Regions from separate parts of the Cupriavidus sp. GW821-FHT07C08 genome, predicted to be linked through region 2. Evidence: predicted binding sites of a transcription regulator. Region 2 holds the regulator's gene; the other holds the start of a gene.
What was found. Region 2 encodes sigma-54, which starts transcription at its own class of promoters, with help from an activator protein. Its sites were predicted from a motif close to TGGCANGNAANCTGCTTT; they were not measured.

Region 1: the regulator sigma-54 is predicted to act here: its motif matches at 6,935-6,952, upstream of AC07UK_RS22695 (PQQ-dependent methanol/ethanol family dehydrogenase).

Annotation. Positions count from the first base shown of each region.
Region 1 covers NZ_JBWKQZ010000019.1:32,339-47,151, reverse strand. The annotation lists gene AC07UK_RS22730 (tripartite tricarboxylate transporter substrate binding protein) at 236-1,231, shown strand; gene AC07UK_RS22725 (ABC transporter ATP-binding protein) at 1,231-2,007, shown strand; gene AC07UK_RS22720 (PQQ-dependent catabolism-associated beta-propeller protein) at 2,004-3,032, shown strand; gene AC07UK_RS22715 (type 1 periplasmic-binding domain-containing protein) at 3,025-4,230, shown strand; gene AC07UK_RS22710 (ABC transporter permease) at 4,238-5,050, shown strand; gene AC07UK_RS22705 (quinoprotein dehydrogenase-associated SoxYZ-like carrier) at 5,068-5,847, shown strand; gene AC07UK_RS22700 (quinoprotein relay system zinc metallohydrolase 1) at 5,844-6,815, shown strand; gene AC07UK_RS22695 (PQQ-dependent methanol/ethanol family dehydrogenase) at 7,017-8,759, shown strand; gene AC07UK_RS22690 (c-type cytochrome) at 8,880-9,203, shown strand; gene pqqE (pyrroloquinoline quinone biosynthesis protein PqqE) at 9,284-10,435, opposite strand; gene pqqD (pyrroloquinoline quinone biosynthesis peptide chaperone PqqD) at 10,407-10,679, opposite strand; gene pqqC (pyrroloquinoline-quinone synthase PqqC) at 10,676-11,386, opposite strand; gene pqqB (pyrroloquinoline quinone biosynthesis protein PqqB) at 11,383-12,300, opposite strand; gene pqqA (pyrroloquinoline quinone precursor peptide PqqA) at 12,433-12,507, opposite strand; gene AC07UK_RS22660 (alpha/beta fold hydrolase) at 12,600-13,559, shown strand; gene AC07UK_RS22655 (MBL fold metallo-hydrolase) at 13,559-14,521, shown strand; gene AC07UK_RS22650 (sigma-54-dependent Fis family transcriptional regulator) at 14,552-14,813, opposite strand, start outside.
Region 2 covers NZ_JBWKQZ010000012.1:120,834-135,646, forward strand. The annotation lists gene AC07UK_RS17150 (KpsF/GutQ family sugar-phosphate isomerase) at 1-303, shown strand, start outside; gene lptC (LPS export ABC transporter periplasmic protein LptC) at 347-976, shown strand; gene lptA (lipopolysaccharide transport periplasmic protein LptA) at 1,045-1,695, shown strand; gene lptB (LPS export ABC transporter ATP-binding protein) at 1,753-2,553, shown strand; gene AC07UK_RS17170 (RNA polymerase factor sigma-54) at 2,686-4,167, shown strand; gene hpf (ribosome hibernation-promoting factor, HPF/YfiA family) at 4,216-4,566, shown strand; gene ptsN (PTS IIA-like nitrogen regulatory protein PtsN) at 5,022-5,477, shown strand; gene hprK (HPr(Ser) kinase/phosphatase) at 5,558-6,529, shown strand; gene AC07UK_RS17190 (PsiF family protein) at 6,692-7,084, shown strand; gene rapZ (RNase adapter RapZ) at 7,202-8,086, shown strand; gene AC07UK_RS17200 (LON peptidase substrate-binding domain-containing protein) at 8,178-8,837, shown strand; gene mutY (A/G-specific adenine glycosylase) at 8,866-10,044, opposite strand; gene AC07UK_RS17210 (dynamin family protein) at 10,138-12,090, opposite strand; gene mutM (bifunctional DNA-formamidopyrimidine glycosylase/DNA-(apurinic or apyrimidinic site) lyase) at 12,373-13,251, opposite strand; gene AC07UK_RS17220 (tetratricopeptide repeat protein) at 13,405-14,813, shown strand, end outside.

The DNA.
Region 1 (14,813 bases), on a different contig from region 2:
GGGACTGCGCCTGTCACAAAACAGGACAGCTGCGGGCACGAGCAGCGGGCCGGTGCTCCACCATGGGACAGTCGTGCGCGGCGCACCGCACAAGGCACGGCCTGGCCGCAGCGTCCGGGAGTGCGTCCGGCGCGGCCAGGCAACGCCTGGCATGGAGCGCGGCCCCATGCTGCGCTGCACATGGTATCGGCCTTGCTCTGTTCACCCGCATCAACACTCTGCCTGGTGCCCAGCCATGTTCCGCCGCCTCGGTCGCTGCCTTGCCTGCCTGCTGTTGCCGTGCCTCGGCCTGGTCCATGCGGGCGCCGCGCTGGCCGAGGGCGCGCACGGGTATCCGTCGCGGCCGATCACGCTGGTGGTGCCCTGGCCAGCGGGCGGCGCCACCGATATCTCCATGCGCATCCTGGCGGAGCTGGCCGGGCGTGAGCTGGGGCAGCCGATCGTGGTGGAGAACCGGCCGGGCGCCGGGGGCACGCTGGTGGGCGGCTTGCTTGCCGCGGCGCGCCCAGACGGCTACACCATCGGCCAGCTGCCGCTGACGGTGTATCGCTTCCCGCATCAGCAGAAGACCGCCTGGCAGCCGCTGCGCGACATCCAGCCGGTGCTGATGATCTCGGGCTATACCTTCGGCATCGTGGTGCCCGCAGACAGCCCGTTGCGCTCGCTGCGCGACCTGATTGCCTGGGGCCGCGCGCATCCGGGCGAGCTGACCGTGGGTTCCACCGGCATCGGCACCACCGCCCATCTGGCGATGGAGGACGTGCTCGGGCGCAGCGGCGTGCGCTATATCCACGTGCCGTATCACGGCACCGCTGACCAGATGCTGGCGGTGGCCAACGGTTCGCTGATGGCGGGGGTCAATTCCACCGGCTTCGCGCCCTTCGTTGAGACCGGCAAGCTGCGCCTGCTGGCCGTGTTCAGCGCGCAGCGCTCACCGCGCTGGCCTGAGGTGCCGACGGTAAGCGAGCTGGGCTTTGCCGATGCGGTTCATAACTCGCCCTACGGCATCGGCGTGCCGCGTGGCACCGATCCGGCAATCGTCGGCCGCCTGCATGACGCGTTCCGCGCCGCGATGCAGCAGCCGCGCCACGTTGCGGAACTGGCCCGGTACGACCAGGAGCTGACTTACCTGAATACCGCGCAATACGATGCCTTCCTGCGCCATGCGTGGGAGACCGAGCGGACCTTTGCCGGGCGCGTGGGCACGGCGCGGCCCCGGGGGCAGCTGTGATGGCCATGCAGGCACCACCGGCGCTGTGCTGCGACGCCGTGCGCAAGGCCTTCGGCAGCCGCGTGGCCCTGGACGGGGTCTCGCTCAGCGTGCGGCGCGGCGAGTTCGTGGCACTGCTCGGGCCCAACGGGGCGGGCAAGACCACGCTGTTCCAGATCCTCAGCGGCCTGTTCGTGGCCGATGCGGGGCAGGTCACGGTCATGGGCAGCGACATGCGGCGCGATCCGGTGCGCGCGCTGGCACGGCTGGGCATCGTGTTCCAGCAGCCGGCCATCGACCTGGACCTGCCGGTGCTGGCCAACCTGCGCTTTCACGCGGACCTGCACGGGCTGCCGCGCCGAGTGGCGGCGCCGCGCATCGCCCGGCTGCTCGATGACTTCGGGCTGGCGGCGCGTGCGCGCGCACCGGTGCGCGAGCTTTCTGGCGGCAACCGGCGCAAGGTGGAACTGGCGCGCGCGCTGCTGCATGAACCGGCCATGCTGCTGCTGGACGAGCCGACGGTGGGGCTGGACCCGGCCTCGCGCGCGCAGCTGGTGGCCGATGCGCGGCGCCTGACGGCGCGGGCGCAGGCTGGCGTGCTTTGGGCCACCCACCTGGTGCAGGAGGTGGAGCACGCCGACCGCGTGATCGTGCTGGACCGCGGCATGGTGCGTTTCGACGGCACCCCGGCCGCACTGCGCGGCGCCGCGGCGTGCGACACCCTGGAGGGCGCCTTCCTGGCCATGACGCCGCCGGCCCCTGTCACTGACCTGTCCGCGAGGCGCGTACCCGCATGAACAAGATGCCATCCCCCGTCTGGTTTGCCTTTGCCTTGCTGCTGGTTACGACGCTGCTGGTTGCCGCCGGCCTGGCCGAAGGCGCGCAGGGCGGCGCCGCGCCCCCCGTCGGCCAGGCTACCAACCAGGTCTTTGTCTCGAGCGAGAAGGACGATGCCCTCGCCGTCTTCGATGCCCGCAGCCGGCAGCTGGTCGCGGTATGGCGGCAGTGCAAGCGGCCGCGCCACCTGCAGCTGTCACCCGACCGCACGCGCCTGTACGTGGCCTGTAGCGACGACAACCGGGTGGATGTGGTCGATGTGGCCAGCCGCAAGACCGTGGCATCGCTGCCGGTGGGGGACGATCCGGAGTTGTTCGATCTCAGCCAGGACGGCCGCACGCTCTATGTCTCGAATGAAGAGGACGGGCTGCTGTCGGCCTACGACACGGCTTCAGGCAAGCGCGTGTTCGCGGTCAGGGTGGGCGAGGAGCCGGAGGGCGTCAGGGTCAGCGCCGACGGCAGGCATGTGTACGTGACCTCGGAGGTGGCCAACCTGGTCCATGTCATCGACGTGGCCACGCGCAAGGTGATCCGCAATATCCAGGTCGGCAACCGGCCGCGGCGGCTGCTGCTGGTGCGCGACGGCAAGGAGCTGTGGGTGTCCAACGAACTGTCGGCCAGCGTCAGCGTGATCCGTACCGATACCTTCGAGGTGGCCCAGACCATCGCCTTCGCGCCCCGGGGCTTTCGCGCCGAGGACGTGACCCCGGTGGGCATGGCGGCCAGCGGCGACGGCACGCGCGCCTATATCGGTCTGGGCCGCGCCAACCATGTCGCGGTGGTCGAGGTGGCGTCGCGCCGGGTGCAGGACTATGTGCTGGTCGGCCGCCGCGCATGGGGGCTGGCGCTGAGCCGCGACAACGCGCGGCTTTATGTCGCCAACGGCCTGTCCGACGATGTCAGCGTGGTGGACACCGCCAGCCGCAAGGCGGTGGCCACGCTCAAGGCGGGCCGGGTGCCGCATTCGGTGGCGATCGATGACTGAGCGCTCGCGTGCGTGGTGGCAGTGGTGGCGTGCCGGGTTGGGTGCCATGGCGCTGGCGTGGCTGCCTGCCGCGGTGCACGCTGCCGAGGTGCGCGTGGCGGTCGTGTCGCAGGCCGACGACGCGCGCTATGCGCCCCGGCGCCTGGCGCAGCGCTATCCCGGCCAGCCGCAGGGCCGTGCGCTCGACGGCGCCCAGGTGGCGGCCGCGGAAGCGCGCGTGGCGCTCGAGGCCGCGGGTCAGTCGCTCAGGCTGGAAGCCCAGGAAGCCCGCACTGAAGCCGAGGTGGCCCCGCTGGTCGCGGCGCTGGCGCGGCAGGGCACGCGCTATATCCTGCTGGACCTGCCGTCGGCGTCGGTCAGGGCGGCCGCGGGCGCGGTCAGGCCGGGCGAGGCCTTGTTGTTCAATGTGTCGGCCGATGACGACGCGTTGCGCGGCGCCGGCTGCGCGCCGGTGCTGCTGCACACGCTGCCCAGCCTGCGCATGCGCGCGGATGCGCTGATGCAGTACCTGGTATTGCGCAAATGGCTCCGCGCCTTGCTGCTGAGCGGCCCGTCCGCGGCCGATGCGGCGCAGCGCGACGCGCTGGTGACGTCGGCGCGGCGCTTTGGCATTGCCTGGTCGGCGCAGCGCGCCTTCAGGCTGTCCAACGACCCGCGTGAGCGCGACCAGGCCAACCTCGGCCTGCTGACCGGCGGCGTGGACTATGACGTGGTGGTGGTGGCCGATGCCGACGGCGAGTTCGCCCGCGGCGTGCCCTACGCCACGCTGCTGCCGCGCCCGGTGGTGGGCGCCAGCGGGCTGGGCGCGCAGGCGTGGCACTGGGCCTGGGAGCGCAATGGCGGGCCGCAGCTCAACCGGCGCTTCATGCGCGCGGCGGGCCGTCCGATGACCGGCTACGACTGGGCTGCCTGGGTGGCGGTCAAGGCCATCGCCGAGAGCGTGGCGCGCCTGCCCAGGGCCGGGTTTGCCGGACAGGCGCAGGCGCTTGCCGCCGGGCAGGTGGTGGTGGACGGCTTCAAGGGGCCGCCACTGTCGTTCCGCCGCTGGGACCGCCAGCTGCGCCAGCCGGTGTTGCTGGCCCACCCTGACGGCGTGGTCGGCATGGCCCCGGTGGAAGGCGTGCTGCATCCGAAGAACAACCTCGACACCCTGGGCGCCGATGAAGCCGACACGGCGTGCCGGGCCCCATCCGCGTAGCACACCCATGGCCTCCATCCTGATCCATCGCTGGCGCGCGCTGCGCGCGGTTTGCGGGCGCGAGCTGCGCAAGTACCTGCGCCAGCCCGGGCGCCTGCTGTCGTCGCTGGTGCGCCCGCTGCTGTGGCTGCTCGTGTTTGCCGCGGGCTTTCAGAACGCGCTGGGCGTCGCCATCGCGCCGCCCTACGACACCTACATCGAATACAAGGTCTACGTGGCGCCCGGACTGCTGGGCATGATCGCGCTGTTCAACGGCATGCAGTCGTCGCTGGCCATGGTGTACGACCGCGAGATGGGCGTGATGCGGCTGCTGCTGACCGCGCCGCTGCCGCGGGGCTGGCTGCTGGCCTGCAAGCTGGCGGCGGGCACGGTGCTGTCGCTGCTGCAGATGGCCGCGTTCCTGCTGGTGGCGATGGCCTTCGGCATCCGCTTCGAGTCCCTGCACCTGCTGGCGGCGACAGGCGCCATGGCGCTGGCCGCGCTGATGCTGGGCGCGCTGGGCCTGCTGCTGTCGGTCCATGTGCGCCAGCTCGAGAACTTTGCCGGCACCATGAACTTCGTGATCTTCCCGATGTTCTTCATCAGCTCGGCGCTGTATCCGCTGTGGAAGCTGCAGGAGTCGGGCGCGGAGGTGGTGTACCAGCTGGCCCGCTTCAATCCCTTCACCCACGCGGTCGAGGCGATCCGCTTTGCGCTGTACGGGCAGGTGGCGCCGCTGAGCCTGGCGGTGGTGGCGGGCAGCGCGGTGGTGTTCTTCGCGCTGGCGCTGCAGGGCTACGACCCGCAGCGCGGCATGGCGCGCCGGGGGCAGCAGGCATGAGGCGCCGGACGCGGGGCATGGTCCTGCTGATGGCGGCCGCACTGGGCATGGCCAGCCCGGCGGTAGCGGCTGCCGGGGCAGCGGGCGCCGTCATCGCGCACAGCGATCCGCTGCAGTCGCCGCAATGGGACTGGATCCACAAGGAGCTGCTGCAGATGGGGCCGGTGGTGTTCGACAGCCGCGTCAGCGTGACCGGGCCGGCGTTTGCGGAAGACCCCATGCGCGTGCCGATCGCCTTCGATGCCTCGGCGCTGGGCGAAGTGGATCGCATCGTGGTGGCGGTGGACCGCAACCCGATCCGCGAGGTGCTGGCGTTCGAACCGCTGCGGGTGCGCCCTTCGCTGTCGTTCCGCTTCAAGCTGGAACAGGCATCGCCGGTGCGGGTGGCGGCGCGCACGCGCGACGGCACTTGGCATGTCGGCAGCGTGCTGGTCGATGCCGGCGGCGGGGGCTGCACGGTGCCCGGCGCCACGCGCCGCGACGGCAGCTGGAGCCGCACGCTCAACCGCGTGGACGCGCGCGTGTTCCCGGGCTTCGGCGGGGCCGCGGCACGCGTGCGGCTGCGCGTGATGCATCCGATGGATACCGGCCTGGCGGCGGGCATCCCGGCGTTCCATATCGAGACCCTGGTCCTGGCCGACGCGGCCCGGCAGCCGCTGCTGCGACTGACGCTGCATGAGCCGGTTGCCGAGAACCCGATTTTCTCCTTCGACCTGCGCGATGCCGTGCCGCCGGGCATGACGGTGGCCGGCCACGACAACAACGGCAACCGCATCGCGGCGCGGGTATCGCCATGAAGCGACGATTGCTACTGTGGTTGCTGCTATGCCTGGCGGGCCAGCCCGTGCCGGCGGCATTCGCCCAGCAGGCCGCGCTGCAGCCTCCTGACTACCGCCTGGCCCCGCGCGAGATCGCCGCGGGCGTGTGGCTGCTGGAAGGCGCCAATGCCGACTTCGCGCCCGGCAACGGCTGCAACATCATCAATACGGCGTTTATCGACACCGGCGACGGGGTGGTGGTGATCAACACCGGCCCGTCGCGGCTGTATGGCGAGCAGCAGCGCAAGGCGATTGCATCGGTCACGGCCGCCCCGGTGCGGCTGGTGCTGAACCTGAACCTGCATCCCGACTATTTCTTCGGCAACCAGGCCTATGCCGATGTTGGCGGCAGCGCCCTGGCCGGCACCATCGACGGGGCGCGGCGCGAGGGCGCCGCTTATGCCGACAACCTCTACCGCCTGTGCGGCGACTGGATGCGCGGCACCGAGCCCGCGCCGGCTGCCCACGCGCTGGCGCCGGGCCGCCGCACGATCGGGCGCCATACGCTGGAGCTGGTGCGCCTGGACGGCCATACCGGCGACGACCTGGTGGTGCTGGACCACAGCGCGGGCGTGGTCTTTGCCGGCGGGCTGGTGTTCCGGCAACGCATTCCGACCACGCCGCACGCGGATATCGGCCGCTGGCTGGCCAGCCTGGACCGGCTGCAGGCGCTGCTGGCCGACAGCGGGGCGCGCGTGCTGGTCCCCAGCCACGGGCCAGTGCCTGCGGCCGGCGGCGGCGCAGAGGCCATCGCGCAGACGCGCGGCTACCTGCAATGGCTGGACACGCGCCTGCGCGAGGCCGCGGCGCAGGGGCGGGACCTGGCCGAGGTCATGGCGATGCCGGTGCCGCAGCCCTACGCGCACTGGGCCGCGATGCCCGCGGAGTACCTGCGCAACGTCGGCCATCTCTACCCGGCGCGCGAGGAAGCCGCGCTTGGGCACTGACGCCGGCCAGCCGTGGCGGGCTGTTCAATTCTGGAGCAGCTGCAACGCAGTGTTGCGCGCTGGCACGGCTGCCATCACGCAGCGGGGCCGCAACCGGCGTGCTGGTGCGGGGATGCGACTGGCATGGGAATTGCCAAAGGCATGTCTGGTGTGTGGCGCAGTGGCGCACCAGGGAAACCCAAAACAAGAGAGGAGATGGCAATGAGGACGTTACGAGTAGTGATGGCGGTTGCGGCTGCCGCGGCCAGTCTGGCCGCGCAGGCGGCAGTGACCGATGCCATGATCGAGAACGACGCAAAGAGCCCCGGCGATGTGTTGTCGTGGGGCATGGGCCCGCAAGGCCAGCGCTATTCCACGCTGTCGCGCATCAATACGAAGAACGTCGGGCAGCTGGTGCCGGCGTGGTCGTTCTCGTTTGGCGGCGAGAAGCAGCGCGGGCAGGAATCGCAGCCGCTGATCCATGACGGCAAGATGTTCGTGACGGCCTCGTATTCGCGCATCTACGCGCTGGACCTGAAGACCGGACGCAAGCTCTGGAAGTATGAGCACCGGCTGCCCGAAGGCATCATGCCGTGCTGCGACGTGGTGAACCGCGGTGCGGCACTCTACGACAACCTGGTGATCTTCGGCACGCTCGATGCGCAGCTGGTGGCGCTGGACCAGAAGACCGGCAAGGTGGTGTGGAAGGAGAAGCTGGAGGACTACGCCGCCGGCTATTCGTACACGGCGGCGCCCATGATCGTCAAGGGCATGGTGCTGACCGGCATCTCGGGCGGCGAGTTCGGCGTGGTGGGCCGGGTCGAGGCGCGCGATGCCAAAACCGGGCAGCTGGTGTGGTCGCGGCCGGTGGTGGAAGGCCATATGGGCTACAAGTACGACAAGGACGGCAACAAGACCGAGAACGGCGTGACCGGCACCACCAACGCGAGCTGGCCGGGCGAGACCTGGAAGACCGGCGGCGCCGCCACCTGGCTGGGCGGCACCTATGATCCGGCCACCGGGCTGGTGTACTTCGGCACCGGCAATCCGGGCCCCTGGAACAGCCATATCCGCAAGGGCGACAACCTCTACTCGGCCTCGACGGTGGCGCTGGATCCCGCCACCGGCAAGATCGTCTGGCACTACCAGAACACCCCGAACGACGGCTGGGATTTCGATGGCGTCAATGAGTTCGTGACCTTCGACCTGGACGGCAAGCGCATGGGCGGCAAGGCCGACCGCAATGGCTTCTTCTATGTCAACGACGCGGCCAGCGGCAAGCTGGTCAACGCCTTCCCCTTCGTCAAGAAAATCACCTGGGCCACCGGCATCGACCTGAAGAGCGGCCGCCCCAACTACATCGCCGAAGGCCGCCCCGGTGACCCCGCCGCCGGCAGCGACGAGAAGAAGGGCAAGTCCGTGTTTGCCGCGCCGGGCTTCCTTGGCGGCAAGAACCAGCAGCCGATGGCCTACAGCCCGCAGACCGGCCTGTTCTACGTGCCCGCCAACGAGTGGGGCATGGATATCTGGAACGAGCCCATCAGCTACAAGAAGGGTGCTGCCTTCCTGGGCGCGGGCTTCACCATCCGTCCGCTGAACGAGGACTATATCGGCACGCTGCGGGCCATCAACCCCAAGAGCGGCAAGATCATGTGGGAGGTCAAGAACAGCGCGCCGCTGTGGGGCGGGGTGATGACCACCGCCGGCGGGCTGGTGTTCTGGGGCACGCCGGAAGGCTACCTGAAGGCGGCCGACGCCAGGACCGGCAAGGAGCTGTGGCAGTTCCAGACCGGCAGCGGCGTGGTGGCGCCCCCGGTCACCTGGGAAGAGAACGGCGAGCAGTACGTGGCCGTGGTGTCCGGCTGGGGCGGCGCGGTGCCGCTGTGGGGCGGCGAGGTGGCCAAGCGTGTGAACTTCCTGGAGCAGGGCGGCTCGGTGTGGGTGTTCAAGCTGCACAAGAGCTGAGCCGGCGGGAGGTGACACGGTCCGGCGCACGCGCGCATCGCATCATGGGTGCGCGGCGTGCGCCGGGCGCGGTTGCAACAGGACGAAACGGGTCGAAATGGGACGAAGAGGGACACAGGTATGAAGAAGGAATGGATGGCGCTGGCGGTGGTTTCGGCGCTGCTGCCGGGCGCGGCACTGGCCGGCACGGCAGCCGACATGCAGGCCCTGGCCGACAAGAGCGGCTGCTTTTCCTGCCATGGCATGCAGTCAAAGCTGGTGGGGCCAGGGTTTGCCGAGGTGGCCGCCAAGTACAAGGGCGACAGCCAGGCGGCGGAGCGGCTGGCAAAGAAGATCCGCGAAGGCGGCAAGGGCGTGTGGGGGCGGATTCCGATGCCGCCGCATGGCAGCCTTGGCGAGGATGACGCGAAGAAGCTGGCGGAGTGGGTGTTGAGTGCCAGCTGAGGCCGGCGACTGTCTTGACGATGCCGGCTTGCCGGCAAGGTACCCCGGCTGGCGCCTGCCATGCCGGGGTCTTTTCTTTCTTACCGCTGGCCGCTGCTCAGCCGCAGCGAGTTGCCATCGCTGCGAAATACCATCGCTTGCTCGCGCGCCTGCGCCAAAGCCAGCCGGCCCTGCAGCACGATCTCGCTGACCTTGTCGTGCGCGCCGGAGCGCTCGCACACCGGGTCTGTCGCGGCGGCGTCGCCGGTGACAAGGAACGCCTGGCAGCGACAGCCGCCGTAGTCCTGCTCGCGCTGGTCGCAGGAACGGCAGGGCTCCTGCATCCACTGCGTGCCGCGGAAACGGCGGAAGGCATCGCTTTCGGTCCAGATCTCGCGCAGCCCCTGCGTGGTGACATTGGGCAGTGCCAGGCCGGGCAGCATGCGCGCCGCGTGGCAGGGCAGCGCGGTGCCGTCCGGCGCCACGCCAAGGAAGGTGGTGCCCCAGCCGTTCATGCACTTCTTGGGCCGCGCCTCGAAGTAGTCAGGCACGACGAACAGGATCTGGCATTGCCTGCCGATGCGCGCGCGGTACTGCCGGACCACGGCCTCGGCCTCGCGCAGCTGCTCATGGGTGGGCAGCAGCGCCAGCCGGTTCTCCCAGGCCCAGCCGTAGTACTGCGTGTTGGCCAGTTCCAGGTATTCGGCGCCCATCTGCAGGGCCATTTCGATGATGGTGCCGACATGCGGCAGGTTATGCCGGTGCAGCACGCAGTTCATCACCATCGGGTAGCCGTGCGCCTTGATCATGCGCGCCACGCGCTGCTTCAGGTCAAACGTGCGGGTGCTGGACAGGAAGTCGTTGAGCTCGCGGGTGGAGTCCTGGAACGACAGCTGGATATGGTCCAGGCCGGCGTCGCGCAGGGCGGCAAGGCGGGCGTCGGTCAGGCCCACGCCCGAGGTGATGAGGTTGGTGTAGAAGCCCAGGCCATGCGCATGCCGGACCAGTGTCTCCAGGTCCTTGCGCAGCAGCGGCTCGCCGCCGGACAGCCCGAGCTGCACCGCGCCCAGCGCCCGCGCCTGGCTGAACACGTCGCACCATTGCGCGGTGCCCAGCTCGGCCGTGTGCCGGGCGTAGTCCACCGGGTTGGAGCAGAAGGCGCAATGCAGCGGGCAGCGGTAGGTCAGCTCGGCCAGCAGCCATAGCGGCGGGCCGGGCGCGACCTCAGACCAGCCAGCCGCGTTCGATGGCATGTTTGACAAAGGCATGTACCTCCGGGGCGATGCCCTGCACGCCAAACGCGGCCTGCAGGTCATCGATCAGCATGTCCAGCGTGTGGCTGCCGTCGCAGCGCTGCAGGATCGCGGCGGCGCTGTCGTTGAGGGTGACCATGCCTTCCGGGTACAGCAGCACCCAGCTTTGCTGGGACTCTTCCCATTGCAGGCGAAAGGTCCGGTGCAGGGTCGGTCTGGCGAGGTCTTGCGTGCTGGCTGTCATGGGTTGGCTTGCTGGATGGCGTCGAGCATCGACCAGAGCACGTCGAGCTTGAACTGCAGGATGTCGAGGGCACGCTGCTGTTGCGCCGCGCTGCGGAAGTGGCCCAGCGTCACGCGCAGGCCATGGTCCACGTCGCGCTGCGCGAGCGGAATGCGAGAGCGGAAGTAGTCCAGCCCGGCGGCCTCGATCCACGGGTAATGCGTGGGCCAGCCGGCCAGGCGTTCCTTGTGGATTGCGGGCGCGAACATCTCCGTCAGCGACGAGCACACGGCTTCCTGCCACGGCGCGCGGCGCGCAAAGTTGACGTAGGCATCGACGGCAAAGCGCACCCCGGGCAGCACGTGCCGGTGGCTCAGCAGCGCTTCGCGCTCCAGGCCCACCGCCTGGCCCAGGCGCAGCCAGGCCTCGATGCCGCCGGGCTGGGTGTCGGTGCCGTCGTGGTCAAGGATGCGCACCACCCACTCGCGGCGGGTGTCGCGCTCGGGGCAGTTGGACAGGATGGCGGCGTCCTTCAGCGGGATGTTGTCCTGGTAGTAGAAGCGGTTGGCCACCCATGCGCGGATCTGCGCGGGCGAACACTGGCCCGCCGCCATGCGCTGGTTGAAAGGATGGTGGATGTGGTAGCCGCTTTCCCTGGCGCGCAGGCGGGCCTCGAACTCGGCCTCGGTCCAGGCGATGGGGGGGATGGGGGAGATGGCAGATGTCATAGCGCGATTTCCATGCCGTCGTACGCCACCTCGATGCCGTGCCGCGCCAGCACTGCGCGCTCGGGCGAGTCTTCCACCAGCACCGGGTTGGTATTGTTGATATGGATAAGGATCTTGCGGCTGGCGGGCAGCCGCTCCAGGACCTGGATCATGCCGCCGGGTCCGGACAGGGCCAGGTGGCCCATGTCGGCGGCGCTCTTGCCGGAGAAGCCCGGCGCCTGCATCTCGTCGTCGCGCCAGAAGGTGCCGTCGACCAGCACGATGTCGGCGCTGTGCAGCTCCGCAAAGACGTGGTCGTCGATGCGGCCCAGGCCGGGCGCATAGAAGGCGCGGCGGCCGCTGCGGCGGTCTTCGATGCGCAGGCCGATGTTGTCGCCCGTGCGCGGCGCGTGGCGGTTGGGCGAGTAGGGCGGGGCCTTGCTCTCCAGCGGTATCGCCGTCAGTGTCACGCCGTCCAGCGGCGGGACTGAAAACGCGGTGCCGTCGCAGGGCAGGGCGTGCGTCTGCAGCCCGCAGTAGTGCGACAGGATGCGCGTCAGCGGGAAGGCAGCGCCCAGATCGTCGAGGACGGCGGCGGTGGCATAGACCGGCAGCGCCTGGCGGTGTTCGCGCAGCATCAGCAGGCCGGTGACGTGGTCGATCTGCGCATCCATCAGCACCACCGCGGCGATGGCGGTGTCGCGCGGCGCGCGCGCCGGCTGCAGCGCGGGCGCCTGGCGCAGCTGCTGCAGGATATCGGGCGAGGCATTGACCAGGATGGCATCAGGCCCGTCGCCCGTCAGCGCGATCGAGGATTGCGTGCGCGGCGTGGCGCGCACCGTGCCGCGGCGCACGCCGTCGCAGTTGTGGCAGTTGCAGTTCCACTGCGGAAAGCCGCCGCCGGCGGCCGACCCCAGTACCCGGATGCTTGTCATGGCGTGAGCGCTTGGTGTTGGGTCATGGCTTCACGGAGCAGGCGCCAGCCCTGGCGCCTGCCTGCGTTGGTTGTGCTTGCGGTCCGCGGGTTGCCTGTCGGCGCACCGCCGGTCGCAGGCGCCGCGGCACGTTCAGCGGTTGGCGATGTACATCGTGATTTCAAAGCCAAGCCGCAGCTCGGTGTAGGCGGGGGTGGTCCAGCGCATGTCTCTCTCCTTGGGTGGCATGGTTAGTGAATATCGTCTTGCCGCGGCGCCTGGCTGCCGCCCGACAGCCGCATCCCCTAAAGGCAACATCCATGCCCGACGCATCCACGATATCCGCCGGCTTTTCCGGCACGGCCACCACATTCCACCTGCGTACGCCCGACGCCCAGCGCGTGCATGTGCGGCTGGCCGGCGCCGCGGACGGCGAGCCGTGGCTGGTGCTGCATGGAGGGCCGGGCAGCGGCTGCTCTGCCGCCATGGCGCAATGGTTCGACCCGCGGCGACACCGCGTGGTGATGCCGGACCAGCGCGGCGCCGGCCGCTCCAGGCCGGCGGGCTGCCTGCGCCGCAATACCGTGGGCGCGCTGCTGGCCGACCTGGAGCAGCTGCGCCGCGCGCTGGGCATCGAGCGCTGGGGCGTGGTGGGCGGATCATGGGGGGCGGCACTTGCCCTGGCGTACGCGGCGCAATGCCCGCACGCCGTGGCGGCGCTGGTCCTGCGCGGCACCTTCCTGACTGGCCGCGACGATGTGCTCGCGCTGTTTTCACCGCGCCATGGGGGCCGCCGCATGCTGCATTGCGTCAAGGCATGGGGCGAGCGCTTGCCCGATGCGCGCGCGCGGCTGCTAACTGTGTCACGGCTGTTGCAAAGTGGTACGCCTGTTCAAAAACGGGACACTGCCGCGGCGTGGCAGGCGAGCGAACAGGCGTTGCTGGGTCTTTCCCCTGCGTCGCCTTCGCGCCGGCAGCCGCGGCGCGAGCGCATGGCCGCGGTGAACAAATACCGCATCCAGGCGCACTACCTGCGCAACCGGGCCGGACTGGGCAAGCCGGCCCTGCTCAGCGCGGCGCGGGTCATCGGCGCGCATGGCCTGCCGGTGACGCTGCTGCATGGCCGCGCCGACAAGGTCTGCCGTCCCGCCAACGCGCTGCGCCTGCAGGCCGCCATGCCGGGCGCAAGGCTGGCCTGGGTGGACGGCGGACACCTGGCGGCCGGGGCCATGCGCGACGCGCTGGTGGCCGCGATCCGCGCCGCTGGCTGGCAGCGGTGATGCCCACGACGCGGCGCGGCTTTCTTGGCGCCACGCTTGCGCTGGCCATGAACGGCTGTCCCCCGGCGGCCGCTGCCGGCACGCGGGTCACGCTGGAGCGGCTGCAGCCAGGCGTATATGTGGCCCGCGCCGGCAATGCCGAAGTGGCGCGCGCCAACGCCGCCGAAGTGGTGCCGACCCTGGTCCATCTGAGCGGCGCGGGCGTGCTGGTGGTGGACCCCGGGCCGCAGGCGGCGTGGGGCGGTGCGCTGCTCGGCGCCATCCGGGCGCTGACGCCGCAGCCCGTGCGTTGGGTGGTCAATACGCACGCCCACCCGGAGAACGTGCTGGCCAATGCCGCGTTCGCACGGCTGCGGCCCCGGCCCGTGTTCCTGGCCTCCGCCGCCACGGCTGCGCTGATGCGGCAACGCTGCGCGGCCTGCCTGGCCCGCATGGCCACGCTGCTCGGCAACGGTGTCATGCGCGGCGCCGCGATCGTGCTGCCGGAGCCCGCGCTGCAGCCCGATGGCTGGCTGCACACCGGCGCTACCGCCTGGCAGGTGCAGGTTTACGCGAACGCGCACAGTGCCTCGGATACGGTGCTGTACGCGCCGCAGCTGCAGCTGCTGTGTGCGGGCGGCCTGGCTTACCGCGAGCGCGTGCCGGAGATGCAGGAGGCCTCCCTGCAGGGGTGGCGCCGTGCGCTGCGTCGGCTGCAGGAGCTGCCGGCGCGCACGGTGGTGGGCACCGCGCCAGGCACGCCCGCCCAGACGCTGGCGCCGACGCTGGCCTACCTGGATGCGCTGGCGGACGGAATCGGCGCCGCGCTGGCCGCGGGCAGCGATGCCTCGCGCGCCAGCGACGCCGTGGCGGCGCAGCCGTTCCGGCATTGGCGCCATTTCCAGTCGCGCCACCCGCTGAACGTGCAGCGCGCCTGGCGCGAGCTGGAAGACCTGTGGATGCAGGGCGAGCCGCTGGCCTGAGCGCGCAGCTGCCCAGGTGCGTGGCCGGGATCAGCCGGCCTGGTGGGGCAGCCCGCGGGCCTCTTCCATTTTCCGGTAGACCGTATTGCGCGAGATTCCCAGCGCCTTGGCCGCCGCAGAGATATTCCCGTTGTGCGCCTTGACCGTGGCGACAATGGCCATGGCCTCGACATCGGCCAGCCGCGTTGGCTGCGCGCCCGGCAGCACATGGGCCGCGGGCACCGCCGCATGCCCCTGGCGCTCGCGCAGGTCATCGAGGAAGTCGTCGGGCAGGTGGTCCTCGGTGATCTCG
Region 2 (14,813 bases):
ATGGAAATCACCCGCAAGGGCATGGCCATGACCGCCGTGGTGGACCCGGACGGACACGCCATCGGCGTCTTCACCGACGGCGACCTGCGCCGCCTGCTGGAAACCCCGCGCGACTGGAAGACCGTGCCCATCGGCGAGGTCATGCACCGCAACCCGCACGTGGTCAACGAGAACCAGCTCGCCGTCGAAGCGGTGCAGGTGATGGAAGCCAACCGCATCAACCAGCTGCTGGTGGTGGACGACGACGGCCGCCTGACCGGCGCGCTGCATATCCACGACCTGACCCGCGCCAAGGTCATCTGAGCGGGCGCGGGCCCGGCACAACCGGCACAACGCCAAGGACACCATGCAGGCACTCCTCGCCTCCCTCAGCGGCATCGTCATGCGGCTGCTGCCGCTGCTGCTGATGGCCTTCGTGGCGGGCAGCACGTTCTGGCTGGTCCAGATCAACTCCCCCAAGGAAGACCTGGCCGCGCAAAGCACCAAGAAGCATGAGCCTGATTACTTCATGGACCGCTTCTCGGCCACCGAGCTGGCGCAGGACGGCAGCACCAAGATCCGCTTCACCGGCGAGCGCATGGTCCATTTCGAGGACGACCAGACCTACGAAGTGACCCGGCCCGCCATGCGCGCGTACGAGCCGGACCGCCCGCCGGTCACCGCCCGCGCCGATATGGGCCGCATGAACGCCGAGGGCTCGGTGATCGACCTGTACGGCAACGGCTTTGTCATGCGCCAGCAGGGCGTGGACGTGTCCAAGGACCCGCAGCTGACCGCCGCATCCAGTTATTTCCAGCTGCTGGTCAATGACGACATCGTCAAGACCGACAAGCCGGTCAAGCTGACGCGCGGCCCGTCGGTGATGACCGCCAACGGCCTGATCTTCAACAACGTCACGCGCGAAGTACAATTGCTCGGCAATGTACGCGGCACCATCATCACCGGGCCGACCCCGGGCCGCGCGCCGGGGTCCTGAGCCCCGGCCCGGGGGCCGCGCCAACCCGCACCAACGTACCCAGACGCCCTCAAGCAACCCCTGCCAACATGACTGCTTCCCTGACGACATCGTCCCGTCAACGCACCGCCCCGGCCCTGCTCGCCCTGGCCCTGGCCTTCGGCCTGCTGGCCCAGCCCGCCCTGGCCGAGCGCGCGGACCGCGACAAGCCGATGGTGCTGGAGGCGGACAACGCCAGCTACGACGACGTCAAGCAGATCTATACGCTGACCGGCAACGTGGTGCTGACCAAGGGCACCATGATCCTGAAGTCCGACGCTGCCGAACTGCGCACCGACCCCGAGGGCTACCAGTTCGCGGTGGCCACCGCCAAGCCGGGCAAGCAGGCCTACATCCGGCAGAAGCGCGAAGGCGTCGACGAATACATCGACGGCTGGGGCGACCGCATCGAGTACGACGGCAAGCAGGAGTACTCCAAGCTGATCGGCAATGCCCGCATGGCGCGCCTGCAGGGCGCCAAGCAGGTCGACGAGATCCGCGGCGCGGTGCTGACCTACGACAGCCGCAAGGAGTTCTACACGGCCGCCGGCGGCGGCAGTGGCGACGCCGCCGCCGCCAATCCGTCCGGCCGCGTGCGCGCGGTGCTGTCGCCGCGCCAGGACCAGAAGACCGGCGCCACGGGCAACATCGGCTCGCCGCTGGACCTGAAGCCGGCGCCCGCGCCTGCCAACAAACCCTGACGCCTGGCGCCGGCTTGCCTGCCCGCGCCAGAAACGCCTGAACGCCAGACTGTGCCAATGACCGATACCGCAACCATCGCCGACAAGCCTTCCGTCGAAGCCTCCACCGTCCTTCCCGGCGGCAGCACGCTGGTCGTGCGCCACCTGAAGAAGCGCTATGGCTCGCGCACGGTGGTCAAGGACGTCTCGCTCGACGTGAAGAGCGGCGAGGTGGTCGGCCTGCTCGGGCCTAACGGCGCGGGCAAGACCACCTCGTTCTACATGATCGTGGGCCTGGTGGCGCTGGACGAAGGCGATATCGTGCTCGACGGCGACCACATCAGCGGCCTGCCGATCCACGAGCGCGCGCGCATGGGGCTGTCGTACCTGCCGCAGGAAGCCTCGGTGTTCCGCAAGCTCAACGTCGAAGAGAACATCCGCGCGGTACTGGAGCTTCAGGTGAGCAACGGCAAGCCACTGCCCAAGACCGAGATTGAGCGCCGCCTGGATTCGCTGCTCGACGACCTGCAGATCGCGCACCTGCGCAACAACCCGGCGCTGTCGCTGTCGGGCGGCGAGCGCCGCCGCGTGGAAATCGCGCGCGCGCTGGCGTCGTCACCGCGCTTCATCCTGCTGGACGAGCCCTTCGCCGGCGTGGACCCGATCGCCGTGGGCGAGATCCAGCGCATCGTCAGCTTCCTCAAGGCACGCAATATCGGCGTGCTGATCACCGACCACAACGTGCGCGAGACGCTCGGCATCTGCGACCACGCCTACATCATCAGCGAAGGCACGGTGCTGGCCGCGGGCCAGCCCGAAGAAATCATCGCCAATGACGCAGTGCGGCGCGTCTACCTGGGCGAGAACTTCCGCATGTGATTTAGCGGCCTGCCCGGGGCGGCAGGCCTCTTCGCGCGCGCGTGGGCCCTCCCACAGCCAGCGGCGATCGGACCGCAAAAGCGATAGCAATTTCCGTTCCAACAACGGAAAGATGCGCATAGAATAGCTCGCATGAAACCGTCGCTACAGCTCCGTCTTTCCCAGCATCTGGCCCTGACCCCGCAACTGCAGCAGTCGATCCGGCTGCTGCAGCTCTCCACGCTGGAACTGCAGCAAGAGGTCGAACAGGCGCTGACGGAAAACCCGCTGCTCGAGCGCGAGAACGACTGGATCGAAAGCCCGCTGCGCGTGGCGGCCGATGGCTCGGTCAACCTGCAGAGCGCACCGGCGCCCGCCCCGGCAGAGCCCCAGGGCAATGGCGAGGCCCGCGCCGACGGCGCGGGTGACGATGACAGCTATGGCGACAGCGGCAACGGCGACGACTATGGCAGCGGCGACTGGAGCCTGGACGACTTTGCCCGCCGCCCTCAGGGCGACGAGGACGAAAAAACGCCGATGCAGCTGCGCGAAGCCGAGCCCACGCTGCGCGAGTACCTGATGGAACAGCTCACGCCGCTGAAGATCTCGGCGCGCGACAAGGGCCTGGCCATCTTCCTGATCGAATCGCTCGACGACGATGGCTACCTGAGCGCGTCGCTTGAAGAGATCTGCACGGAGTTGCCGGAAGAACTCGAATTCGAGATCGACGAAGTCCACGCCATCCTCACGCTGCTGCAGAGCTTCGACCCGCCCGGCGTGGGCGCGCGCAACGCCGCCGAATGCCTGGCCCTGCAGTTGCGGCGCCTGACGCACCCGCAGCGCGAACTGGCGCTGAACATCGTTACCAACCACCTGGAGTTGCTCGCAGTACGCGACTACACGCGGCTGAAGAAAGCGCTGCAGGTCGATGAAGTGGCACTGAAGTCCGCACACGAACTGATCCGCTCGCTGGCGCCCTACCCTGGCCATGCATACAGCCGTCCGGAAGCCGACTTCGTGGTGCCGGACGTGTTCGTGCGCAAGGGTGGCGGCGGCTGGATCGCGCAACTCAATCCGGATGTGATGCCGAGGCTGCGCATCAACGATATGTATGCGCAAATCCTGCGTGGCGCGAAGGGTGAGTCCGGCACGGCCGGGCTGCAGCAGAAGCTGCAGGAGGCGCGCTGGCTGATCAAGAACATCCAGCAAAGGTTCGACACAATCCTGCGTGTCTCGCAGGCCATTGTCGAGCGTCAAAAGAACTTTTTCAGTCACGGCGAAATCGCCATGCGCCCCTTGGTTTTGCGGGAGATTGCCGATACACTGGGTTTACACGAGTCAACCATCTCCCGGGTGACGACCAATAAATATATGGCAACGCCGATGGGTACTTTCGAACTGAAGTACTTCTTCGGCAGCCACGTGTCCACCGAAACCGGTGGCGCGGCTTCATCAACGGCCATCCGCGCCTTGATCAAGCAACTGATAGGAGCCGAAGACCCTAGGAATCCCCTTTCCGACAGTCGCATTGCCGAACTGCTGGGTGAGCAAGGCTTTGTTGTTGCGCGCCGCACTGTTGCCAAGTATCGCGAAGCCCTGAAGATCCCCGCAGTCAATCTCCGCAAGTCTTTGTAGCCGAGCCCACCGCCTGCCTGGTGAGGCTCTTTCAGAAGGAGAAGCGCTATGAACTTCAAGATCAGTGGACACCACCTGGACATCACGCCCCCTCTGCGTGAGTACGTGGAAACGAAGCTGGAGCGAATCGTCAGGCATTTCGATCAGGTCATTGGCGTTAGCGTGCTGCTCTCTGTCGACAACCACAAGGAAAAGGACCGGCGTCAGTACGCGGAAATCAATCTACATCTCAAGGGCAAGGACATCTTTGTCGAGGCGCATCACGAAGACCTATATGCAGCGATCGACGCACTCGTCGACAAGCTGGACCGTCAGGTGATCCGCTACAAGGATCGCGTGCAAGGCCACGACCGCGAAGCGGTCAAGTACCAGATGGCCGCAGCGCAAATGCAGCAATGACCGTGCCCGGCAGCCCCGCAGCGGGCTGCTGAATCAGGATTGAACAGGCAAGCCGCGCCACGAAGCGCGGCTTTTTTGCGCCCTCGCGTTCCGGGTTGCCGCCGGCATGCCGCGCCCGCACTGGCGGTGCGGCCCGGCTGTGGCGCCGGAGCCAACGCTTTTCACCCGAATGGGCAAGAGTGTTCGCAAGCGCTGCGCCAAGGTGTATGCTGCGCCATACAAAGAGAGGGAATCCTGGCCGCGCCCCGCATCGGTGCGCCGGCTCCCGGCCCGGAGGCACGATTGCATCACCATGTATCGTTCTGCACCGGCTTGCCCCGCTGCGCTGCACAATACAGGGGTAGTCGCTGCTCTATAATGGGCCGGACGCCTCCGGCCAGGCCAACGGCAGCCCGGAGCCAGCCCACTGCCCGGCGGAACGATCTGCCCGCTAACTGAAATCCTGCGCATCGCCCATGAATCGTTTGGCCAAATTGCTGCCACCCGGCAACATCACCCTGGACGTCAGCGTCACCAGCAAGAAGCGTGTGTTCGAGCAGGCCGGGCTCCTCTTCGAGAACAACCATGGTGTGGCGCGCGCCATCGTGACGGACAACCTGTTCGCGCGCGAGTCGCTGGGGTCCACCGGCCTGGGCGCAGGCGTGGCGATCCCGCACGGCCGCATCAAGGGCCTGAAGCAGCCGCTGGCCGCCTTCATGCGCCTGGCCGAGCCGATTCCGTTCGAATCGCCGGATGGCAAGCCGGTATCGCTGCTGATCTTCCTGCTGGTGCCCGAACAGGCTACGCAGCAGCATCTGGAAATCCTGTCAGAAATCGCGCAACTGCTTTCCGACCGCGACATGCGCGAAGGACTGGCCACGCTGCCGACGCCCGATGCCGTCCATCAGCTGCTGATCGCATGGCATCCCTGATCCCCTGATCCCCCAGGCGGGCCGGCACCAGACCGGGCAGGCGCCAGGCGCTTCGCAAACCGCCCCACCAGTCATACCGCATGGAACTCACCGGCGTCACCTCCCAGTCCATCTTCGACGACAACGCAGCCGACATCAAACTCTCTTGGGTGGCCGGCCTGGAAGGCGCGGACCGCGCCTTCGACGTGGAGTTCGCCCGCGAAGCCACCTCCGCCGCCGACCTGGTGGGCCACCTGAACCTGATCCACCCCAACCGCATCCAGGTGCTCGGCAAACCCGAGATCACTTATTACCAGCGGCTGGACGATGAGACCCGCAAGCGCCAGATGGGCGAGCTGATCCTGCTGGAGCCGCCCTTCCTGGTGATCGCCGACGGCATGGAGCCGCCGCCCGACCTGGAACTGCGCTGCACGCGCTCGTCCACGCCGCTGTTCACCACGCCGGTGTCGTCGGCCGCGGTGATCGACCACCTGCGCCTGTATCTGTCGCGCATTTCCGCGCCGCGCGTGACCATGCACGGGGTCTTCCTCGACATCCTGGGCATGGGCGTGCTGATCATGGGCGAATCTGGCCTGGGCAAGAGCGAACTGGGCCTGGAATTGATCTCGCGCGGCCACGGGCTGGTGGCCGACGATGCCGTGGACTTCGTGCGCCTGGGGCCGGATTTCATCGAAGGCCGCTGCCCGCCGCTGCTGCAGAACCTGCTTGAAGTGCGCGGCCTGGGCCTGCTCGACATCAAGACCATCTTCGGTGAGACCGCGGTGCGCCGGAAGATGAAGATCAAACTGGTGGTGCAGTTGGTGCGCCGCAACGACGGCGAGTTCGAGCGGCTGCCGCTCGATTCGCAATACCTGGACGTGCTGGGCCTGCCGATCCACATGGTCAAGATCCAGGTGGCGGCCGGGCGCAACTTGGCCGTGCTGGTCGAGGCCGCGGTGCGCAATACCATCCTGCGCCTGCGCGGCATCGATACGCTGCGCGACTTCATGGACCGGCAGCGCGCCGCGATGCAGGCCGATGCGGTTTCGCGCGGCCAGGGCCGCCTGCTCTGAGCCCCAGCGTTTTCATTTGCTTACAACGGCGTTGACGCAGGGCGTCAACGTTCTTCAGGCATGCTCCGTTTTGTGCTGTAATGGGCATCGCGCCCGTTACGGAAGCTGCAACGCCGGCAATGGCGCGCGGCCATGAAGTTTTCCACACCCAGGAGAGCAAGCATGAAGAAACTGATCGCGATGTGCGCGCTGGTCACCCCGATGATCGCCGCCAGCGCTTTTGCACAGACCACCGCCACGCCGGCAACTCCCGCGACGCCAGCCAAGCCGGCGGCCACCGCACCGGCAACGCCGGCCATGCCTGCCACGCCCGCCACCCCGGCTACCCCGGACAAGCCCGCAGCCAACGCCCAGCAGGACAAGATGAAGGCCTGCAATACGCAAGCCGCCGGCAAGAAGGGCGACGAACGCAAGGCGTTCATGAAGGAATGCCTGTCCAAGGGCGCGTCCAAGACCCAGCAGGAGAAAATGGCCTCCTGCAGCAAGTCGGGCAAGGGCAAGAAGGGCGACGAATACAAGACCTACATGAAGGAATGCCTGTCCAAGGCAGCCTGAGCCGCAACCAGCGCCGCAAGCTGACGACAAAAGCATGGCGAACCGCGAGGTTCGCCATGCTTGCTTTGCGCGTGGTGTCATGACGCCTTCATCACGTGATGCTATGCTTCAGTTGCTATGCGCATCATCCTCATCACCGGCATATCCGGTTCCGGCAAGTCCGTCGCACTGAACGTGCTCGAAGACGCAGGCTACTACTGCGTGGACAACCTGCCGGCTCAGTTCATCCCGGAACTGACCCGCTACCTCGACAGCCAGGGCTATACGCACCTGGGCGTCGCCACTGACATCCGCAGCCGCGAGTCGCTCGACCAGTTGCCCGACACCGTGCGCGCGCTGGCCGCGGAGCACCAGGTCGAAGTGGTGTTCCTGACCGCCAGCACCGACGCACTGGTGCAGCGCTACTCCGAGACGCGCCGCCGCCACCCGCTGTCGGGGCGTACCGACGGCATGCCGGGCCCGGGCGGTGAACCGGGCTTCAACGACACCGCGCTGATGGAAGCGATCGAGATGGAGCGCGCGCTGCTGAGCCCGCTGGCCGAGGCCGCGCACCGCATCGACACCAGCAATGTGCGCACCAATACGCTGCGCAGCTGGATCAAGGAGCTGATCCGCGACGACAGCCAGCGGCTGACGCTGCTGTTCGAGTCGTTCGGCTTCAAGCATGGCGTGCCCAGCGATGCGGACATGGTGTTCGACGTGCGCTCGCTGCCCAACCCCTATTACGACCTGGCCTTGCGCCCGCTGACGGGGCGCGACACGCCGGTGATCGACTTCCTGCAGGCCCAGCCAATGGTGCTGGCAATGGCCGAGGATATCCGCGCCTATGTGGAAAAGTGGCTGCCAAGTTTCATTGCCGACAACCGCAGCTACCTGACCGTGGCGATCGGCTGCACCGGCGGCCAGCATCGCTCGGTCTATATTGCGGAAAGGCTTGCCAACTACTTCCGGGCGCATGGTAATGTGCTGGTGAGACACCGAGAGCTCGCACCGGCGGGCTGACGCAGGCGGGACTGCCCACTGGCATCACTGGCATCTGCGCGCCGCGTTGGCCGGCTGGCCCATTGCTGCGCGATACCCAAGCTGGCACTGCATGTCCTCGACCGACCTCTACCGTCCCACGGGATCAGAAGATCCGCCACGGACGCTCGACAACCTGCCGCTGTTCCCGTTGCACACCGTGCTGTTTCCCGGTGGACGGCTGCCATTGCGCGTGTTCGAGGCGCGCTATGTCGACATGGTGCGCAACTGCCTGCGCGACAACACGCCCTTTGGCGTTTGCCTGATCGAAAGCGGCGAGGAAGTGGCCCGGCCGGACCAGCCTACCGTGCCCGAGCTGGTCGGCTGCCTGGCGGAAATCGTCGACTGCAACATGGAGCAGCTGGGCGTGCTGCTGATCCGCGCGCGCGGCCGCGAGCGCTTCCATATCGTCAGCCATGACACCCGCGACGACGGCCTGCTGGTCGCCCGCGCCGAGGTGCTGCCCCCCGACATCATCGACTGCAAGCTGGAGCTGCTGGGCGAATGCCTGGATGCGCTGCGGCGCATTGTCACGCGGCTGCACGCCGAGCACCCTGACCGGCTGCCGTTCGACGAGCCCTACCTGTGGGACGACCCGAGCTGGGTCGCCAACCGGCTGTGCGAGTTGCTGCCGGTGCCGCTCAAGGCAAAGCAGATGCTGATGGCGCTACCCGATGCCGGCATGCGCATCGAGATCGTGCATCGCTACATGCGCCAGAACCACATGCTCTAGGCGCGGATCCCCGAGACTCCGCCAGGCTTCAGAACAGCCCGCCGCGCGCCTGGTCCTCCAGCAGCCTGCGCACCGGCGCGGGCGTCCCCACCGCATCGAGATCGTCAAGCGAGATCCAGCGCTGCGCGGCTTCTGCGGCGCTGTCCTGCGCCATCAGGCTTGCGCCGTCCGCACTCACATCGACCCGGATGGCACGGATCAGCAGGCGGAAGTGCGTGAACACATGGGTCAGCTCGCCGGTCAGCGCGGCGCGTGCGGGCTTGCCGAAGGCGCTGGCATAGTCGAGCGCGGCCGCCTCGGCGGCTTCGGCGTCGAAGGGCACGCTGTCGACCGGCATCTCAGGCAGGCTCCACAGCCCGCCCCAGATGCCGCTGCCGGGGCGCAGGCGCAGCAGCACTTCGCGCTGGCGCCGCACCAGCAGCATCACCGTGCTGCGCTCGGGGATGGCCGCGCGCGGCTTGGGCGTGGGCAGCACGCCGGTGAGCCCGTCGCGGCGCGCCACGCAGCCGGCCGACAGCGGGCACGCGCCGGCATCGGCCAGGCAGGCCGGCTTGCCGCGCGAGCACACCGTGGCGCCCAGGTCCATCAGCCCTTGCGTATAGGCGATCATGTCCTCGGCCTGGCGCGGGCCTGCCGCCGGCAAGGCCAGCTCGGCCAGCTGCCACATGCGCGTTTCCACCATGCGCTCGCCCGGATGGCCGTGGATGCCGAAGCAGCGCGCGAACACGCGCTTGACGTTGCCGTCCAGGATCGGCGAGCGCACGCCGGCGCTGAACGCGGCGATCGCCGCGGCGGTGGAGCGGCCGATGCCGGGCAACGTGGCCAGCACCGCGGGATCGGTCGGGAAACGGCCACCGTGCTCGCTCACCACCTGCATGGCGCAACGGTGCAGGTTGCGCGCGCGCGAGTAGTAGCCCAGCCCCGCCCATAGCGCCATGACCTGGTCGGCAGGCGCCGCCGCCAGTGCCTGCACCGTGGGCAGCTGCGAGACAAAGCGCTGGAAGTAGTCGATCACCGCGCTCACCTGGGTCTGCTGCAGCATGATCTCCGACAGCCAGATGCGGTACGGGTCGCGCGTGTTCTGCCACGGCAGGTCGTGCCGGCCATGCTGGCGCTGCCAGTCAACCACGCGGGCGCCGAAGTCGGGCGGCACGCGGATATCGTCGGGGATGGCGGGAACGGCGCGGGGGACTGGTTTGCGGGGCATCTGGGTAAAACGTTCTGAAGCGCGGGGGCGCGCGGCGCACCAAAGAAAAAGGCGCCGCTAATTGCGGCGCCACATGATATACCGGCTTCAGGATCAGGCCACCGCAAGGCTCGCGCTGTCGGCGGAGGCCGTCGGCCGCAGCAGCCGCTGCGCGTAGCCCTCGATACGGCCGCTGCGCTCGTCCAGGCCGTTGAGCACTTCCTCGAGCTCGGCGATGCGGCTTTCCAGCGTGTCGGTGGCCTCGTGGATGCGCTCGATCGAATCGACACGGCGGCGCAGCTGCTTCTGGTGCTCGCGCACCTGCGCTTCCAGCGGCGTCATCACCGACTTGAGCCAGACCTCGATATCGCGATTCAGGTCGCGGAAGTTCTCCAGCACGCGGCTGGCCATGGTGCTGAAGGCGCTCTGCACCAGCTGCGGGCGCGAGCGCGTCAGCATGCTGACCGTGCCGAAGTGCGCATGCACCAGGCGCAGCGTTTCCTCAAGCTCGGCCACGTAGCGCTCGGCAGTGAACTGCATCGGCGCGGGCAGCGTGAAGCCGTGCTCGGCGTTGAAGCGCCGGTACATGCTTTCGATCAACTGGTGCAGCTGGCCGATCTTGTTGTCGGCATCGGTCACCAGCCTGGTCAGCTGCGCGAACAGCGCGTCCATGTCTTCGCGCAGGCCGCGCGAGAAGAAGCGCTCTTTCATCTGCTCGCGCGCGGTGCGCATGGTGAGGCGCACGTCGCGCAGCTGCAGGCTCTTGATGATGTCGGCGCTGTGGCGGCCGAAGACCAGGCGCAGTGCCTGGAACTTGCTGATGCTCTGCTCGAACTCTTCCTTCTCGCCCTGCACGCGCATCAGCATGTGCTTGACCATCGCATGGTTCTTGCCGCGCAGGCCGCGCAGCTCGAACAGCTGTTCGACGATATCGCGGCGGCGGCTCTGCAGCAGCTGCTGCGCGGCGCGCGCCATGTCCTGCACCAGCCGGTGCGCCTGGTCCGAGACGATCTCGCGCCGGCGCGGGATCAGCTGGTCGGACAGCACGTGCTCGAACTCGGGCAGGCCGCTGCGCGCCAGCAGCTCGTCGTCGTGCGTGACCTTGGCCACCAGGCCCTTCTGCGCCGACACCGGATAGACGCGCGACTGCTCGATACCCAGCACCTGCCCGGTGGTGGACACCTGCCGCGCAATCTCCTGCGCGATCTCGCCCGGCTCGCGCAGCGGATCCCACAGCCCGTCGATCTTGTTGAGCACCGCCAGGCAGCCGCGCCGGTGGCCGGCGCCGACATGGCTGCGCCACAGCTCCAGGTCGCTCTTGGTGACACCCGCATCGGCGGCCAGCACGAACACCACCACATGGGCGTCGGGGATCAGCCGCAGCGTCAGCTCGGGCTCGGTGCCGATCGCATTCAGGCCCGGCGTGTCAAGGATCACCAGGCCCTGGCGCAGCAGCGGATGCGGGAAATTGATGACGGCGTGGCGCCAGCGCGAGATCTCGACCATGCCCTCGGCATCGACCGCGTAGGCGGCATCGGGATCGTTCTCGTGGTACAGGCCCAGCGCCTCGGCCTGCGCGGGCGGCACGCGCACGGTCTGCACCACGTGCTGGAACGCAGCCAGCATGCCCTCGGGCGAAGACGGATCCAGCGGCACCGAATGCCAGTGCGAAGCCGAGGTGCCGGCCTCCAGGAAGTCAGCGGTGGAGGCCTCCTGCAGGCGTGTCTCGATCGGCAGCAGCCGGATGCTCGGCGGCTCGGCCTCGTCATAGCGCAGCTCGGTCGGGCACATCGTGGTGCGCCCCGCCGACGACGGCAGGATGCGGCGCCCGTAGTCGGCAAAGAAGATGGCGTTGATCAGCTCGCTCTTGCCGCGCGAGAACTCGGCAATGAACGCGACCTTGAGGCGGTCGCTGCGCAGCACGCTCTGGATGCGCTGCACGCGGTCATCGGCCTGGGCGTCGTACAGGTCGTGCTGCTGCAGCCAGGACTGGAATTCGGCCAGTGACTGGAGGACCCCGGTTCTCCAGGCGCCGTATTGTTCGAATTGATGGGCGAGCGTTGTCATGGAGCTGTTCGGCTGACTTGGTTTTACCTCGGGGCACGCCGCTTTCGCGCTGCGCCCGTGTTCGCGCAATGCCGGCCCGACCACTGTCTACCCTGCAAGCGGTCGGGCCATTTTGTAACTTTTTATGACTGCACACACGATACAGGTTTCCACAGCGGTTTTGTGGAATTCACGTCCCTCGGTCATGGCTTGCACAAGGAGTGTTGCGCCGACCCATCGACAATGGCCGGCGGCGCGCATTGTGCGCCACACGGCGCCTGCCCGGGCGGCTGCCGCCAAGGCTCAGTGCTGACAGTTCGGGCAGTAGAAGGTGGAACGCTGGCCCTGCACGATCTGGCGCACCGGCGTGGCGCAGACGCGGCACGGCTGGCCGGCGCGGTCGTAGACCAGGCAATCAAGCTGGAAATAGCCGCTGGCGCCGTCGCTGCCGACAAAGTCGCGCAGCGTGCTGCCCCCGCGCTCGATCGCCTGCGCCAGGGTCTCGCGCACCGCCTGCGCCAGGCGGTCGCAGCGCGCGCGGCTCAGGCGCCCGGCCGGGGTGGTCGGGCGGATGCCGGCGCGGAACAGGCTCTCGGACGCATAGATATTGCCGACGCCCACCACGATGCCGCCGGCCAGCAGCACGGTCTTGATGGCGGCGCTGCGCCCGCGCGTGTGGCGGTGCAGCCAGGCGCCGTCGAAGGCAGGATCGAAGGGCTCGATGCCGAGCGTGCGCAGCAGCGGATGCGACGGCAGTTCGGCCTCGGGCAGCGTGCTCCACAGGATGGCGCCGAAGCGGCGCGGATCGCGGAAGCGCAGCACGATGGTGCCCGGTTGGGTGCCCAGCGCGGCGCCGGGCCCAGGGGCCAGCAACAGGTCCAGGTGGTCGTGCGCGCCAGGCGGCGGCGCGTCGGGCAGCACCCGCAGCGTGCCGGTCATGCCCAGGTGGACCAGCAGCCAGCCGGCCGGCTCGCCCGCCGCCTCGCTCACGCATTCCAGCAGCAGGTATTTGCCGCGGCGCTCGATCCGGCGCACCACGCGCTGGGCCAGCCGCATTTCCAGTTCCGGATCGACCGGCCAGCGCAGGCCTCGGTGGCGCACCGTGACCGCGGCGATGCGCCGCCCCACCACATGCGGCAGCAAGCCGCGCCGGGTCACTTCGACCTCGGGCAATTCTGGCATCGAACCTCTCCGTTGGTTACCGCTCAAAACTCCTGCGGCGCCTGTGGGCACCGGCCTGCGGCGCCAAGCAGCGCATTGTAGCGGCAGGCTACAATGGCCTTATCAATGCGTTTTCTCCCATCCTTCGCCAGCGCGCGCCGGAGCAATCACTACATGTCGGACCTCATGCCGGACCTGATGCCGGACTCCACGTTGCAAGCCACCGCGGGCGGCCTCCCGATCGCTTTTCCAGGCGCCGTTCCCCGCACAGCGCGCACGGCTGGCGCCCTGGCCCGGTTTTTCCAGGCGCCGCGCCGCCATGCGCGTGCGCTGGCCGCCTCGGCATTGCTGGCCCTGGCCGCCGGCGCCAGCCATGCCGCGCCGCCCGCGGGCGCCATGCCATTGCCATCGGCACTGCAGCTGGCCGCGGCCGAAAGCGAGCGCCCCGCCGCCGCCAGCAAGCCGGCACGCAGCGCGCTGCCGTCGCTGGAGCTGACCGACGACATCGTCTATATGGTGCTGGCCGCGGAGATTTCCATGCAGCGCGGCCTGGTCGGCCCGGCCTACCGGACCTACATGGAACTGGCCCGGCAGACCCGCGACCCGCGCTTCGCGCAGCGCGCCACCGAGATCGCCTTCAATGCGCGCATCCCGCAGCAGGCGCTGGACTCCGCGCGCCTGTGGAAGGAGATTTCGCCGACTTCACCCGCCGCAAATCAGGTGCTGTCGACGCTGCTGGTGCTCAACGGCCGCTGGGACGATGCCCGGCCCCTGCTGCAGCAACAGCTGGCGGCGGTGCCGGCCACCCATCGCGGCGAGGCCATCCTGCAGCTGCAGCAGCAGCTGTCGCGCACCAGCGATCCGGCCGGCGCGGCCACACTGCTGCAGGACCTGACCAAGAATGACACCAAGCTGCCTGAAACGCAGCTGGCCCTGGCGCGCGCCAGGGAAGTCGCCGGCGACGAGCCGGGCGCGCTCGTCGCGCTCGACCAGGCGCTGCGGCTGCGCCCGGACTATGAAGCGGCCGCGCTGATGGCGGCCGAGCTGCGCGCCGAGAAGCAGCCCGACGAAGCCGTCGTGATCCTGAAGCGCTTCCTGGACAAGTCGCCCGATTCGGTCAACGGCCATATCACGCTGGCGCGGCTGTACCTGCTGCGCAATGACATGCAGTCGGCCCGGCAGGAGTTCGAGACCCTGCGCAAGGTAGCTCCGGGCGACCCGCGCGTGCCGCTGGCATTGGGCCTGACCAGCCTGCAGGCCAAGAACTACGGCGAGGCCGAGCAGTACCTGAAGGAATACCTGCAGCTGGTCGAGAAACAGCCCACCGCCAACCCCGACATTGCCTACCAGTACCTGGCGCAGATCGCCGAGGAGCGCAAGGACTACGCCGGTGCAATCCAGTGGCTGGACCGCATCGAGGACATCCGGCTGGCGCCCGCGGCCACCGCCAAGCGCGCGCAGCTGCTGGCGCGCATGGGCAAGCTCGACGACGCCCAGGCGCTCTTCGGCGAGATGCTCACCGACGCCGAGGACATCCCCGATCCCGGCCAGCGCACGCAGCGCGTGACCGCCATCCGCCAGGC